One region of the Paenibacillus sp. OAE614 genome, then DNA from elsewhere that is predicted to be linked to it. Evidence: a T-box and tRNA genes for the amino acid it is inferred to sense, from the RefSeq annotation. Region 1 holds a T-box; the other holds one or more tRNA genes.
The links. The T-box of region 1 lies ahead of ABIE48_RS23075 (valine--tRNA ligase). A T-box ahead of a tRNA ligase gene usually reads a tRNA of that ligase, here a tRNA-Val.
Positions count from the first base shown of each region.

Region 2: it has a tRNA-Val gene. The T-box ahead of ABIE48_RS23075 (valine--tRNA ligase) is inferred to sense a tRNA for this amino acid. The anticodon was not compared.

Region 1 is NZ_JBEPOD010000001.1:4,988,649-4,995,420, reverse strand. Features, by position in the region: gene ABIE48_RS23085 (RluA family pseudouridine synthase) at 1-483, shown strand, start outside; gene ABIE48_RS23080 (LysM peptidoglycan-binding domain-containing protein) at 613-2,058, shown strand; T-box leader at 2,333-2,589, shown strand; gene ABIE48_RS23075 (valine--tRNA ligase) at 2,648-5,314, shown strand; gene ABIE48_RS23070 (bifunctional folylpolyglutamate synthase/dihydrofolate synthase) at 5,360-6,736, shown strand; gene murC (UDP-N-acetylmuramate--L-alanine ligase) at 6,741-6,772, shown strand, end outside.
Region 2 is NZ_JBEPOD010000001.1:4,575,478-4,582,249, forward strand. Features, by position in the region: gene ABIE48_RS21105 (MBL fold metallo-hydrolase) at 1-591, shown strand, start outside; gene ABIE48_RS21110 (DUF3892 domain-containing protein) at 698-937, opposite strand; gene ABIE48_RS21115 (GNAT family N-acetyltransferase) at 1,028-1,471, opposite strand; gene ABIE48_RS21120 (hypothetical protein) at 1,863-2,060, opposite strand; tRNA gene ABIE48_RS21125 (tRNA-Val) at 2,228-2,300, shown strand; gene ABIE48_RS21130 (hypothetical protein) at 2,496-2,747, shown strand; gene ABIE48_RS21135 (YjfB family protein) at 2,892-3,068, shown strand; gene ABIE48_RS21140 (hypothetical protein) at 3,272-3,466, shown strand; gene ABIE48_RS21145 (hypothetical protein) at 3,636-3,809, shown strand; gene ABIE48_RS21150 (glycerophosphodiester phosphodiesterase) at 3,886-4,626, opposite strand; gene ABIE48_RS21155 (mechanosensitive ion channel protein MscL) at 4,799-4,960, shown strand; gene ABIE48_RS21160 (hypothetical protein) at 4,994-5,485, opposite strand; gene ABIE48_RS21165 (sporulation protein YjcZ) at 5,588-5,701, opposite strand; gene ABIE48_RS21170 (AI-2E family transporter) at 5,915-6,772, shown strand, end outside.

The sequences.
Region 1 (6,772 bases):
ACCACTGGGCCCGTACTGTACGCCAAAAATGACTGGGCGCAGCTTGTGCTGGACAAGGAGATGAGCGGCAAGCGGATTTCGCGGATTTACGCCGCCTTTGTCGAGGGGCGGATCCCTGCGGATCTGAAGGTCATCGACCTGCCCATCGGCAAGGACCGCCATCACAAGCAGCGCAGACGGGTGTCTCCGGGAGGACAATCTGCGGTGACCCGGATTCTCCAGGCAGAAGCCGGGAATCAAGCCAGCCTCGTCTACTTGGAACTGGAAACCGGAAGGACGCATCAGATCCGTGTTCATCTCAGTCATGTCGGCCACCCGCTGCTGGGCGATGCCCTGTATGGCGGAAGCATGTCCGCCATCGGCAGGCAGGCGCTTCACGGGGAGCGTCTCTCTTTCGCCCATCCGCTCACACGCGAGCAGATTGAGGTGAGCGATCCGTGGCCCGAGGATATGGAGCGTCTCAAAGCCCTTGTGAGAGCATAAACCTAAGTATCATATGAAAACTGGCATGCTCCTCTTTTTAAAGCATATAAATAGAACGAGTAACGATTTAGGCTCGTGCTGTGGGGTTGGCCCACGGTTAGAAATATGCCGAAAAGGAGGACGTTATTTGTGTTTGACCAGTCCTACGGTTTACGCTTTGACATTTATGAACGCATTCATTTAAACGAAGACGTGGCGGGAATCGAAGAACTCGAGGAAATCGAGCTGCTTCCGCATATTCAAGTGATCAGCCAGGACGAACAAGCCAGTCTGCGCGGGCATCTGCTCCTGTCGGGGCTGTACAGAAGCGAAGGTGAGGAAGAAGGGACGCAGCGGCTGGAGCATTTCATTCCAGTGGAGATTACGGTTCCCTTGAACCGGGTAACCTCGCTGGATGACATTGCGGTGGAAATCGAAAATTTCGACGTCGACCTGCTGTCCAAACGGAGCCTGAATATTACGGGCGTTCTCTCTCTGCGCGGCATCGAGACTCAGGTCGCGGAATCACCCGCCTGGAAAGCGGATGAATTCACGGTGGTTCATGCACCGGACGAGGACCTTCCGGAGGAAGCGGCTATCTTCGCGCAAGAGCGGGAGGAAGAACCGGTTTCCGCAGAACCTGAACAGCGTGAATTCACGCCGCCGGACGACCCTGCGCCTGTCTGGACCGCACCGGCTCCGTCCTTTGCGCCGCCTCAGTCCCAAATTCAGGCAGAGCAGCCGGAACAGGTTCCGATCGAAGCCGCGGAAGCCAGTGACTCGGATGAAGCACGGGAAGCGGCAGCCTGGCAAGCCGCATGGCAAGCGGCTGCTGTTCCTCCGTCCGAGCCGGAGGAAGCGGCTGTGCCTCAGGCGTCCGATTCCCGCGAAACTGCGCCGTCTACCGCATGGGAATTTGCCCGCGAACCTGAGCGGGAAGCGGCAGCGCCTCCGCCGCAGGTGGCCGGATTATCCGCTTTACATACGGACAAGGAACCATCAGACCGGACAGCGGAGCCCCAGTACCCGAACAAGTGGCATTTTGAGCATGAAGAGGAGTCGGAGCTGCTGCATCCGGAAGCGACGGCGGTTCAGGCGGATGAGGAGCAGGAAGACATCTATTTGAACGCGGCGGGTAAAGACCCGTTCAGCGAGCCTACGTTCCCGTTTGGAGCTTTCCAGGATAAAGTTCAGCAGGAAGAACCGCCCGAAGACCGGGAAATGCGGATCGCGTTAGGAAGCAAGAAGGAACCCGAGTCCGGCGAGAAGGAAGCGATCGGTTTTTCCTCGATCTTATCCTCAAGCCGTTCGATCAAGGAGCTTGAGTACCAGCAGGCGCAGGAGGAGCAGCAGGCTGCTGAAGCCGTCGCCAGCGCGAGTGCTGCTGAAGCCGATGATATCAAATGGAAGAATCTGTTCCTCGGCAGTATCTCCGAGCAGACTCCGTTCCGTAAGGTCCGGCTGTGCATCGTTCAGCGGGAAGAGACTCTCGAGACGATCGCCGACCGTTACCAGCTGACACCGCGGGAGCTTGTGCTGTACAACCGGCTGGCGGATCAGACCGTGCAGGAAGGTCAAATTCTGTACATCCCGTAACGTTTTTGATGCAATCCCAAGAGTCTGGCGCTTTGTTGCGCCGGGCTTTTTTTTGTTCCTAGGATGAGGTCTGCCTGAACACGGGAAAATGGTCCTGCACTTTGGGCCAAGGGAAGTTGACTATCGACATGAAGCGCGTTATTATGGAGTATATGTTTTGCAGAAAAACATCACTGAACGTCAAATACAGATGACATCCTGTATTTGGCCGAAGTTTTTCTTGCGATATGAATCGCTTCAGCTTCGCTGAAAATGAATCCATTTCACCATCTTCACAAAAACGATGAACGGGAAGAGTAGGCGGTATTGCCCTTCAGAGAGCGGAATTGCAGCGCTGGAAGATTCCGCAGGATGCAGCTGTCCGAAGTCGCCCGGAAGTTGTCGGTTTGAGCACTTGCGTCCGAAGGCGCGGGAGGTAGAGCCGGCCGGCTGCAGCCGTTATCTGTATGAAGTGTTGCGGGGCATGCGTGTTTATGCTGCCTGACGCAAAACAAAGGTGGTACCGCGAAAGAACAGCCTTTCGTCCTTTGAGGACGAAAGGTTTTTTGTATTTTTGGCAAAGCTGATCTTGTGATGGAGGATGAACAATATGACAGACCAGGATAACCAAGCAACAACCGGGATGCCGACGACGTATGACCCGAAATCGGCCGAGAAGAAATGGTACAAATACTGGATTGACGGCCAATATTTCAAAGCTGGGCAGAAGCCCGAGGCGGAGCCGTATACGATCGTGATTCCGCCGCCAAACGTAACGGGGATGCTCCATATCGGGCACGCCCTTGACTTTACCCTGCAGGATATTCTGATCCGCACGAAGCGGATGCAGGGATACGACGCCTTGTGGCTTCCGGGCTCGGACCATGCGGGCATCGCGACGCAGACCAAGGTGGAGCAGAAGCTGCGCGAGCAGAATATTAGCCGCCACGACCTGGGGCGCGAGAAGTTCCTGGAGAAAGTGTGGGAATGGAAGGACCAATACGCGGAAACGATTCATGAGCAGTGGGCCAAAATGGGCTTTTCGCTGGATTACTCCAGAGAGCGGTTTACGCTTGACGAAGGTCTGTCGAAGGCGGTTCGCGAAGTTTTCGTGAAACTCTATGAAAAAGGGCTGATCTACCGCGGCAAAAAGATCATCAACTGGGATCCGGCCGCCAGAACCGCCTTGTCCGATATTGAGGTTGAATATAAAGAAGTCAACGGCCATCTGTATCATTTGCAGTATCCGCTGAAGGACGGAAGCGGCCACATTACGGTAGCGACCACGCGTCCCGAGACCATGCTTGGCGATACGGCGGTTGCGGTTCATCCGAAAGATGAGCGCTACAAGGACATGGTCGGCAAGATGCTCGTGCTTCCGATTGTCGGACGCGAGATTCCGATTATCGCCGACGAGTACGTGGAACGTGAATTCGGCAGCGGCGCCGTGAAAATTACCCCGGCACACGATCCGAACGATTTTGAGGTGGGATTGCGCCACGATCTGCCGCAAATCATCGTGATGGACGAGACCGGCACGATGAATGACCAGGCCGCGAAGTACGAAGGCATGGACCGGGCCGATTGTCGCAAGCAGATCGTTCAGGATTTGAAGGACCTTGGCGTGCTGATCAAAATCGAAGACCATGTGCACCAGGTAGGTCACAGCGAGCGCACAGGCGCCGTAGTCGAGCCTTACCTGTCGACGCAGTGGTTCGTTAAAATGCAGCCGCTCGCGGAAAGAGCCATCGAGGCGCAAAAGGCGGGCAATGGGGTACGCTTCGTTCCGGAGCGTTTCGAGAAAACATACCTGAACTGGATCGAAAACGTCCGGGATTGGTGTATTTCCCGTCAGTTGTGGTGGGGACACCGGATTCCGGCTTGGTACTGCGAATCCTGCGGCGAGATCCACGTAGCCCATGAGGATGTAACCCAATGCTCCAAATGCGGAAGCACCGAGCTTACGCAGGACAACGACGTTCTGGACACCTGGTTCAGTTCGGCGCTGTGGCCGTTCTCTACCCTCGGCTGGCCGGAGCAGACGGCGGATCTGGAGCGTTATTATCCGACGAACGTGCTCGTTACGGGCTATGACATCATCTATTTCTGGGTAGCCCGGATGATCTTTACCGCGCTGGAATTTACGGGCGAAATTCCGTTCAAGGACGTGCTGATGCACGGTCTGGTCCGGGATTCCGAAGGACGGAAAATGTCCAAGTCGCTCGGCAACGGCGTCGATCCGCTCGACGTCATCGAACGGTACGGCGCAGATGCGATGCGCTACATGATCTCCACGAGCAGCACGCCGGGGCAGGATCTGCGCTTCCGCTGGGAACGCGTGGAGCAGGCGCGCAACTTTGCCAATAAAATCTGGAACGCTTCCCGATTCGCTCTGATGAATCTGGAAGGATTCACATATGACGACATTGACATAAGCGGAGAGCTCAGCACGGCGGACCGCTGGATTCTCCACCGCCTGAACGAAACTTCCCGTGACATTACGCGTCTAATAGATGCCTACGAATTTGGTGAAACGGGCCGGCTCCTGTATAACTTCATTTGGGATGACCTCTGTGACTGGTACATTGAGTTTGCCAAACTCTCTTTGTACGGAGACAATGTGAGCGCCAAGAAAACGACGCAGTCGGTGCTTAGCTATGTGCTGGACCGCACGCTGCGGATGATTCATCCGTTTATGCCGTTCATCTCCGAAGAAATTTGGCAGCATCTGCCTCACGAAGGGGAGACGATCACGCTTGCGGCATGGCCGGAGTATGATCCAGCCTTCGAGGATGCCGAAGCTGCAGCCGAGATGTCGCTGTTGATGGATGCCATCCGCGCCGTTCGCAACATCCGCGCAGAGGTTAATGTTCCGATGAGCAAGAAGATCGAGCTGATGCTGAAGGCGGGCGACGAACAAGTGCTGCAGATCGTGAACCGGAACGAAGTATACGTTCAGCGCTTCTGCAACACCTCGAGCTTTACGGCAGGTCTGGACCTGACGACACCGGACAAGGCGATGACCGCCGTGATTACCGGTGCCGAGCTGTACCTGCCGCTTGCCGGTCTGATCGACATTGACCAGGAGATTGCGCGGCTGGAGAAAGAGCTGCAGCATCTGAACAGCGAAGTGCTGCGGGTGGAGAAAAAGCTGGCCAATGAAGGCTTTGTGGCTAAAGCGCCGGCAAAAGTCATTGAAGAGGAGAAGGCCAAGATGGCCGACTATTCCGATAAACGCAGCAAAGTCATCGCACGGATCGAAGAGCTGAGAGGCTGATCACGACGCAGCAGAAACTTAACTAAAATTCAGAAGGTGAATGGTATGGGGGATCAATTGGAAGCCGGACGGGAGGCTTCTCTGCGCACATATGAAGAGGCGGCGAATTGGATTAACGGTCTGATTCCGTTTGGGATCAGACCGGGGATGCAGCGGATCGAAACGTTAATGGAGAAGTTCGGGAACCCGCACCGGAGGCTGAAATTCATTCATGTCGCCGGTACGAACGGGAAAGGGTCGACATGCGCCTACTTGACCCGTGTACTTCTGCAAAGCGGTTATTCGGTAGGCACGTATACTTCACCGTATATCACCAAATTCACGAACCGCTTTCAGTACAACGGGGAAGACATTCCGGAGGAGGTGCTGCTCTCCCTGGCGAACCGCCTGTACCCTGCGGTGCAGGAGATTGCGGCCACGGAGCTCGGATCGCCGACGATGTTCGAAGTGTCCACGGCTCTGGCGATTCTGTATTATGCCGAGGAATGCTACCCTGACGTGGTTGTATGGGAGACCGGGCTCGGGGGAAGGCTGGATGTAACGAACATCGTTCACCCCATCGTCTCCATCATCACCAATGTCGGGATGGACCACACCGATATTCTTGGCGATACGCTTGTGGAAATCGCCACGGAAAAGGCCGGCATTATCAAACCAGGCGTTCCGGTGGTCAGCTGCGTGAACCAGCCGGAAGTCATTGAGGTGCTGAAGCAAAAAGCCGAAGAGTGCCGCACGACGCTGTATTTGGCGGGTGAGCAGTTCACCTACGAATATACCGGTCTGGACGGTTCCTTGCAGACGTTCCATTTCAAAGGCCCTTTCCGCGAGCTGGATCTGAGCATCGGGATGAAGGGCGAGCACCAGATTGCCAATGCCGCCGGCGCGATGATGGCGCTGGAAGTGCTGCGGCAGTACATGGCTTTTGTCATGGACGATGAGGATCTGCTGAAGGGGTTCCGGGATACGAAGTGGGCCGGCCGGCTCGAAGAAGTGGGCGATTCTCCGCGGATTGTTCTGGACGGGGCGCATAATCCGGAGGGGCTGGAGAGCCTCAGCAAGAGCCTGCAAAGGCATTATCACTTTAAACAGTTAAATTTGATGATGGGAATGCTGTCAAATAAGCATCATGAGTCCTCTTTGAAGCATATACTTCCAATAGTGGATACGCTTATCCTGACCGAGCCGGATTTCCGGAAAAAAATGGACGCTGATGCTTTGCTGGACATTGTGGAGCGGCTGAAGCATTCTCACGGCAAACCAGGTTTGCAGATCATCGTAGAACCGGATTGGAAACACGCGCTAGACATACTTAAGTCACGGACAGAACCGGGGGATTTGGCAGTGGTGTCCGGCACGCTGTATTTGATTTCTGATGTGCGGGCAGCCCTGCTGGGTCAGACCGATTCTGAAAAAGGTTGGTGAAAATCTGTTGAATTCTGAACATGTTCATTTTATCGG
Region 2 (6,772 bases), 410 kb from region 1:
ACGTTTAATGACTTGGATGCCGTGCTGATCACCCATATTCATGGCGATCATGTCGGCGGCCTGGAGGAGCTTGCCTTCCAGATGAAATACGCGTACCATCGCAAAATGAAGCTTTATATCGCGGAAGCTTTGCGTGATGTGCTGTGGGAGCACACGCTGAAGGGCGGTCTGTCCCAACCCGGCCAAATCACCTGCCTCGAGGACGCCTTCGATGTACATACGCTTCAGCCGGGAGTTCCCTGCCGCCTGTCGGAGCAAATCGAGCTGGAGCTCATCCCGAACCGCCACATTCCGGGTAAAGACAGCTTCTCCCTCTATATTAACGGCCGGATCTTCTACAGCGCGGACATGACCTTCGACCCCGGGCTGCTGGACAAGCTCGTACGGGAACGCGGCTGTGATACGATCCTGCACGAGGTCCAGCTGGAAGGACCGGGCGAGGTGCATACGACGCTCAGCGAGCTGCTGTCGCTGCCGGAGCCGGTTCAGCGTATGATCCGATTGATGCATTATGCTGATAATAAAGACGAGTTTGTAGGAAAAACCGGAGAAATGACCTTCCTTGAGCAAGGGCACGTATATACGCTGTAACCCTTGCAGGTCGATGTGGATTACGGGTGAAAAAACACAGCCGGCTGCAGAAAGATGAACCTTCTCTGCAGCCGGCTGTTATTTTTGGAAACATGACGCTCGTCTTTTATTCAAAAGTAGGCAGGTTATCAAGATTATTCGACGGATCGCCGTCGGCGTCCCCGCGGATGTACATCTCGCCGTCACGGCCTTTAAAGACGTTTACTCCGGCAATGGCGCCCGCTTTTACTTCCTGCAGCGCCTGCTCGTAATCGAGCACCCGGCCCGACGACGTTTGAAAGGCCGTCAAGTCGCCGTCACCGTTCTTCTGTACTGCGATAAATTGTTCTCTTCCCGGGTTTCCCATCGATATCCACTCCTTAAGTTGTCATGATATATCAAGGTGACATATGGATATCGTTCCCTGAGAACATGGATTTATACGAAGAAATGAAGTCTACAGTGTTTTCTTCATACGGACATGCGGAATGCCCGCGTCATCGAACGGCTCCTTGGAAATGACCTCGTAGCCTTGTTTTGCATAGAACTGTTCAGCTTGGCACTGAGCATCCAGGATGGAATAGGCCAGCCCCAGTTCCCTCGCCCGCTCTTCCATCGCCATCAGCAAAATGCGGCCGAACCCGTGGGTGCGGAACTCGCGGCGAACCGCGATTCGCTGCATTTTGGCGGTATCGCTGTTATAATAAATGATCCGGCCGGTGGCCACATACTGATCCTTGTCCTGAAGGAGGATATGATGAACATTTTCGCTGATCACATCGTATTCGTCGATCTCCAGGTCGGCGGGCACGTTTTGTTCCTTGACGAACACCTCCTGGCGGATGTCCAGCGCATGCTCCAGCTGCTCGTGGGTCGTCACGTATACTATTTCTGCAGGCATCGGTTACCCTCTCTTTCATGCAATCAATATAAAAAACACGGCTGAATCATTATACAAAAAAATGATTTTCCTGTATAGTTGACTCATGAGAGCTCTATGGAAGGGAGACCATGGATCGTTATGGGCATGACCATTGCGCTGATCGTCATTTTATCAGCCATCTTGATCTATTCATTCATTTATGTCATCCAAAAAGGGTATTCGCGCAAATGGGATGAGGAATAAGAAAAACGTTTATCGACGAACACTCACGGAAGATAGACCGCGTTTTGCGGAAGTTTTTCTTGCGATATAAGGAAACCGAATCTCCGATGCAAATACTTTCTTATATCTAAAATAAAACAAGGGCCGGTGCAGTCGGAGCACGGACCCTATGTCTTGTTCAGGGGAATCAGGGCGGAGTAATAGGGCCCTTGGAATACACATCCTCGCTGACCGATTTGCCGTAAACGTCCAGCATAATCGGTGAGTCGGCCATTGTTGAACCGGGCTTGATCGGCTCCTGCGCATCCGAAAACTCACCCGCGGGGGAGCATCCGGCAAGCAGCAGGCACAGCCCTGCAGCGAGCAGCCCGCCTTTGTTCGGCATACCGTGCCACTCCTTCTGTTTCGAAATATACTTTAGTTTTCGCCCGTTTGGATAGCTTCTAATCATGAGCGGCAAACAAATTGTGCATGCCATTCACCGTGAGCAAAATAAAATGATTGACAGCTAACTACGGCGCTGTTATTATATTAAATGTATCTGACTTATAAGATCTGCTAGCTCAGCTGGGAGAGCACCATCTTGACAGGGTGGGGGTCAGTGGTTCGAGCCCACTGCAGATCATCTATAGAAACCCTTGAAGCTTAAGGCTTCAAGGGTTTTTTGTTATTTTCACACTTAGCTGCAGAAGTTTTGGCCTTGTCCCGTTAAGATAATCATCTATTTTGTTCTCACAGGGACCTCCGCCGTGTTTGCGAAGGAAACCGTTACATACGATATCTCAGGTTTCACATTTTCCAACAAAGGTGGGGTAACCTAATGGGTAAATTCTTTTTCCACGAACATGATCACCGTCGTCACTGTCATGTCCGTAAACCAAAACCAGTCGTACTCAAAAAAGAAATCAAGAAAACGATATTTGTCAAAGTGGACTGGGAACCTGTAATTAAAAAGGTTCACAAAGAAAAGCATGTTTCCTGCCATAAGATTCACAAACAGCACCACCACTTCAAAAAACGCCACCATAAAAGATGCCACTGTCGCGATCACTTCGGTGGAGACATGTATTAATTCCGGATTTTTCGGATGAAATCAGCATGACACCTCCCTGATCGCACGCCCGGGAACTTGGTTCCCGGGCGGCATCTATTTTATAAATCACACCGAACATCCGATAACATAGATGTTACCCATTTTACATAGAGGAGGCTTATGATGGATATCCCTGCTTTATCGATGGCCATGAGCCAGTCCCGGCTGGCACAAAATGTGAGCATTCAGGTGCTTAAAATCGCTAAGGATCAAGCCTCGCAGGACGGTCAATCCCTGGTCAAAATGCTGGATAGCAGCGCTGTACCCCATTTGGGAAACCGTCTAGACATCCGGATTTAGCTGCTCGGTTTTCTTTTCTGCCCCTCCAGACGGAGGGTTTTTTTATTTTTCAGCACATCCGTTCAAATTAAATTCATATTTTAGGTCCATATCCCCACCAATCAAACATTCGTTCTCTATCCAACAGACGAAAATTATCTTATGATAAAGATAGTTATTGATACAAAAGTCTTACCAGTATGTGGATACGGGAGAATAGTCTCATGGAAAAGGAAATTGAAATGGCGATCCGCCGCGGCCATCAATTATTCGTTCAAAATTTGGATGGCGAATCCATCACCGGCATCCCCGAGAAATCCGATGATCCGGGAACTTTAAAGATGCGGACGGTGTATGGCTCCATGTGGATTCCGCTGGATGAAGTCGGCCATCTGTCACGCCTCATTCATATTCGTTAATATTCGCTGCCCTGCCTGGGCGGCTTTATTTTTTTATATAACGATTAACCACCTTTCGGCTCGTAAGGTGCAGGAAAATGTGGTTCATCGGCGCTTGGAACGGTTTATCCTTACATATAAGGAACACACTATGGAAGTACCAACGATTCTATTGGAAGGACGTGTGGCGATGAATAAACCGAATGAAGAGGATCGTTTCCCCGGGGTCGACCCCATTCCGGATCCCGATCATGAAACGCCCTCATCCACGGACATGATTGAAGACGTGCTGGAAGAAGGGGCGCGGGAATTGAAGAAAGGTAAACATCCGTCGAACGGGAATTCACCGGATCATCAAGGGTGACGCGTTCCCTCACTGTTCTGGAGACTTTTCAGGCACAAAATAACCCGATGCCGCCCTGGCATCGGGTTATCGGTGTTTAAGATCGCACAGAAGCGCTCAGCAGCGCCGCCAGCTTATCCGGGTAGTCGGTGATGATCCCCGCTGCCCCTGCGTCGATAAGACGCTGCATTTCCTCTTCTTCGTTGACCGTCCATGGGTGGTATACCTTACCGGCCGCCTTCGCTCCCGCCACAAATTCAGGCAGCACCGCAAAATGGTAGGCGTGCAGGGCGTCGGCTTCAACGCTGCGGGCATACTCCCACGGCTCATACAGTCCCTCCATGTACAAAATGCCGGTGCGGATTTCAGGCGCGAGCTGCTTGCAGAGCCGCAGGGAATAGTGATTGAAGCTTGAGATGACGATCCGCTCGCTCAGGTTATAGCTTCTTACCATGTCGATGACCTTTTCCTCAAGCCCTGCATAAGGTACCTTCGTATTTTTCAACTCGATGTTGACAACGGTCCCGGTGTCCTGAACCAGCTCCAGCAGCTCTTCCAGCAGTGGAAGGCGCTCCTCCGCAAAATCGGGATGGAACCAGCTGCCGGCGTCCAGCTTCCTCAGATCTTCCAGGTCATGGTCTTTGACCCACCCGCTCCCGTTTGTCGTCCGGGACAACGTTTCGTCGTGAATCAGGACAAGCCGGCCGTCCCGGGTTAACTGAACATCGGTTTCAATCCCTGTGGCACCAAGCTCCAAACTGCGGGCAAAAGCGGCCATCGTATTTTCCGGACATACCGCAGATGCGCCACGGTGGGCAAAATTAATAATCGAATCCAACTTCTCTCAACCTCCCGACTGGTATTCTCGCAAACCTTACAACTTATCGTACCCGTCTTATGTAATGCGAGTATAAACCGTAGAGTTTACAAACCGCTCCATCCAAATTGATTCCTCTCTGATGGTTGTATTTTATCATGGATTTATCCCGCATATAAGGAGGTATTCGTTCATGATCGTGTTTGACGTCATCGTCCACGGAGAAGTCAAAGAAACCATCCGGCCGGCCACCCAGCGGCTGCAGCACATCCTCGCCTACGTCACCGAAGAGGCCAAGATCCTCAGCAAAAAATACGGAACGGCCGTTAACTTAAGCCGGAGAATCATTTATTGACCGGAAGGGGATCGGTACTCGATCGCCTTTTTTTTATGTCGATACACGCTTTTTATTTCTCGTCTCGACGCAACGATGGGCCTCAAGAACATGCTGCGCCTCGATGCTTCGCTCCTTACTGCATTCCACAATGACCATAAAATGCCCCTGAATCAGCAGCTTCTCATAGTTTTCTGCATCCCCTTCGGGGACGCCAATCCCCACCAGACTGACAATCAGCCCGTCGCTCTTCCCGCCGACTTCCGCCCCCCCAAGTTTGGCCGCTGCCGGCCCCGATGCCCAGGTGACTTGATCCCGCAGCGTCAGGCTGGAGGTTAAATCCCGGATTTCGCCGAACAACCCGCTGGTACCATGCCTGGACACGGGTTCTTTCAAGCCGGTATCCCGGCATACGATAGATAACTGTCTCTTGTCAAGGGCAAGCAGCGACACGTCCTTTTTGTCAAAATGACGCTCCCAAAGCGCGCTGACCGCCAGCGCCGTATCCTGTCTCGTCCGGAACAATGCGATCACGAGTTGGTTCATCCTCAATCCCTCCCAGGTTAAATGACTGTATGTAATTAGGTAAACTAACGCGGGCATAAAAAAACATCCCGGCAAGATACCGCCAGGATGTTGTGTTCCGCCTTAACAAAAACAGGAGCTCAAAATAATGACCAAAAGGATGAAGAGAACCAGGATCGCTCCCGTCGATTTGAAGACTCCGCCTGGATAACCAACGCCGCCTACGACTCCGCTCATAGGTTTGAACCTCCTTTTTCATGGGGTCAACCTATATTATGTAGTTCACCTGCGGTTTGACTGTACGAATACCCGGATTGCCTCAAACGGTTACCGCTTCCAGAAGCGATGGCAGGAGCTCCCTGAATCATCCTTATGACATTTGGTTAATGGGTTGTAAAAGAGGAAACAGACCGTTACATAGGCTGGTCCATGAAGGCTGGGGGGATTTGATTGCTGCAGAGCAAATATTTTCGTACATGTCTGGGTATCATCGCGGCGCTTTTAATTATTTATTTGGGTGCCAAAGTAAAGTTTATTTTCAATCCGATCGTGCTGCTGTTCAAGCTGCTGCTGGTCCCGGTGATGCTGGCCGGTTTCATGTATTATTTGCTGAGGCCTATCGTGAATTACTTGGAAAAGCACCACTGGAAAAGGTCGCTTTCGATTTTGTCGATCTACCTCGTGTTCGTTGGTCTGATCGCCCTGTTTTCGGTGCTGGTATGGCCAACGCTGCGCGAGCAGGTGATCACTTTTGCCGAAAACGCGCCTTATTTCGTGGAAGATTTGCAGAAGCAGTTTGAGGCTCTTCAGAAAAACAGCTTTTTCGCCAAGGCGCTGCCAAGCGAGTCGGAAATTTATGCCCGCGTGAGTGAATACCTCAACGGGCTGATTATGGCCGTAACAGATTCGATCTCCAATTTTATATCCGTCGTATCCAATGTCGTGGTCATTATCGCCACCGTTCCGATTGTGCTGTATTACATGCTGAAAGAGAGCAGCAAGCTTCCGCCTAAAATTTTGCACATACTTCCGCGGAAATACCGGAAGGAAGGGAAAGAAGCGCTGCGGGAAATCGATACGGCGCTCAGCAACTTTATCGTCGGCAGGGTCGTGCTGAATCTCATTCTAGGCGTGCTGATGTACATCGGCTTCCTCATTATCGGGCTTCCATACTCTCTGCTGCTCGCGCTGATCTCAATCGTCCTGAACCTGATTCCTTACGTAGGTGCGATCATCGCTGCCATTCCGGTCGTCATCATCGGTTTTATCGATTCGCCTACCGTCGCCGTATGGTCGCTCGTCGTGATC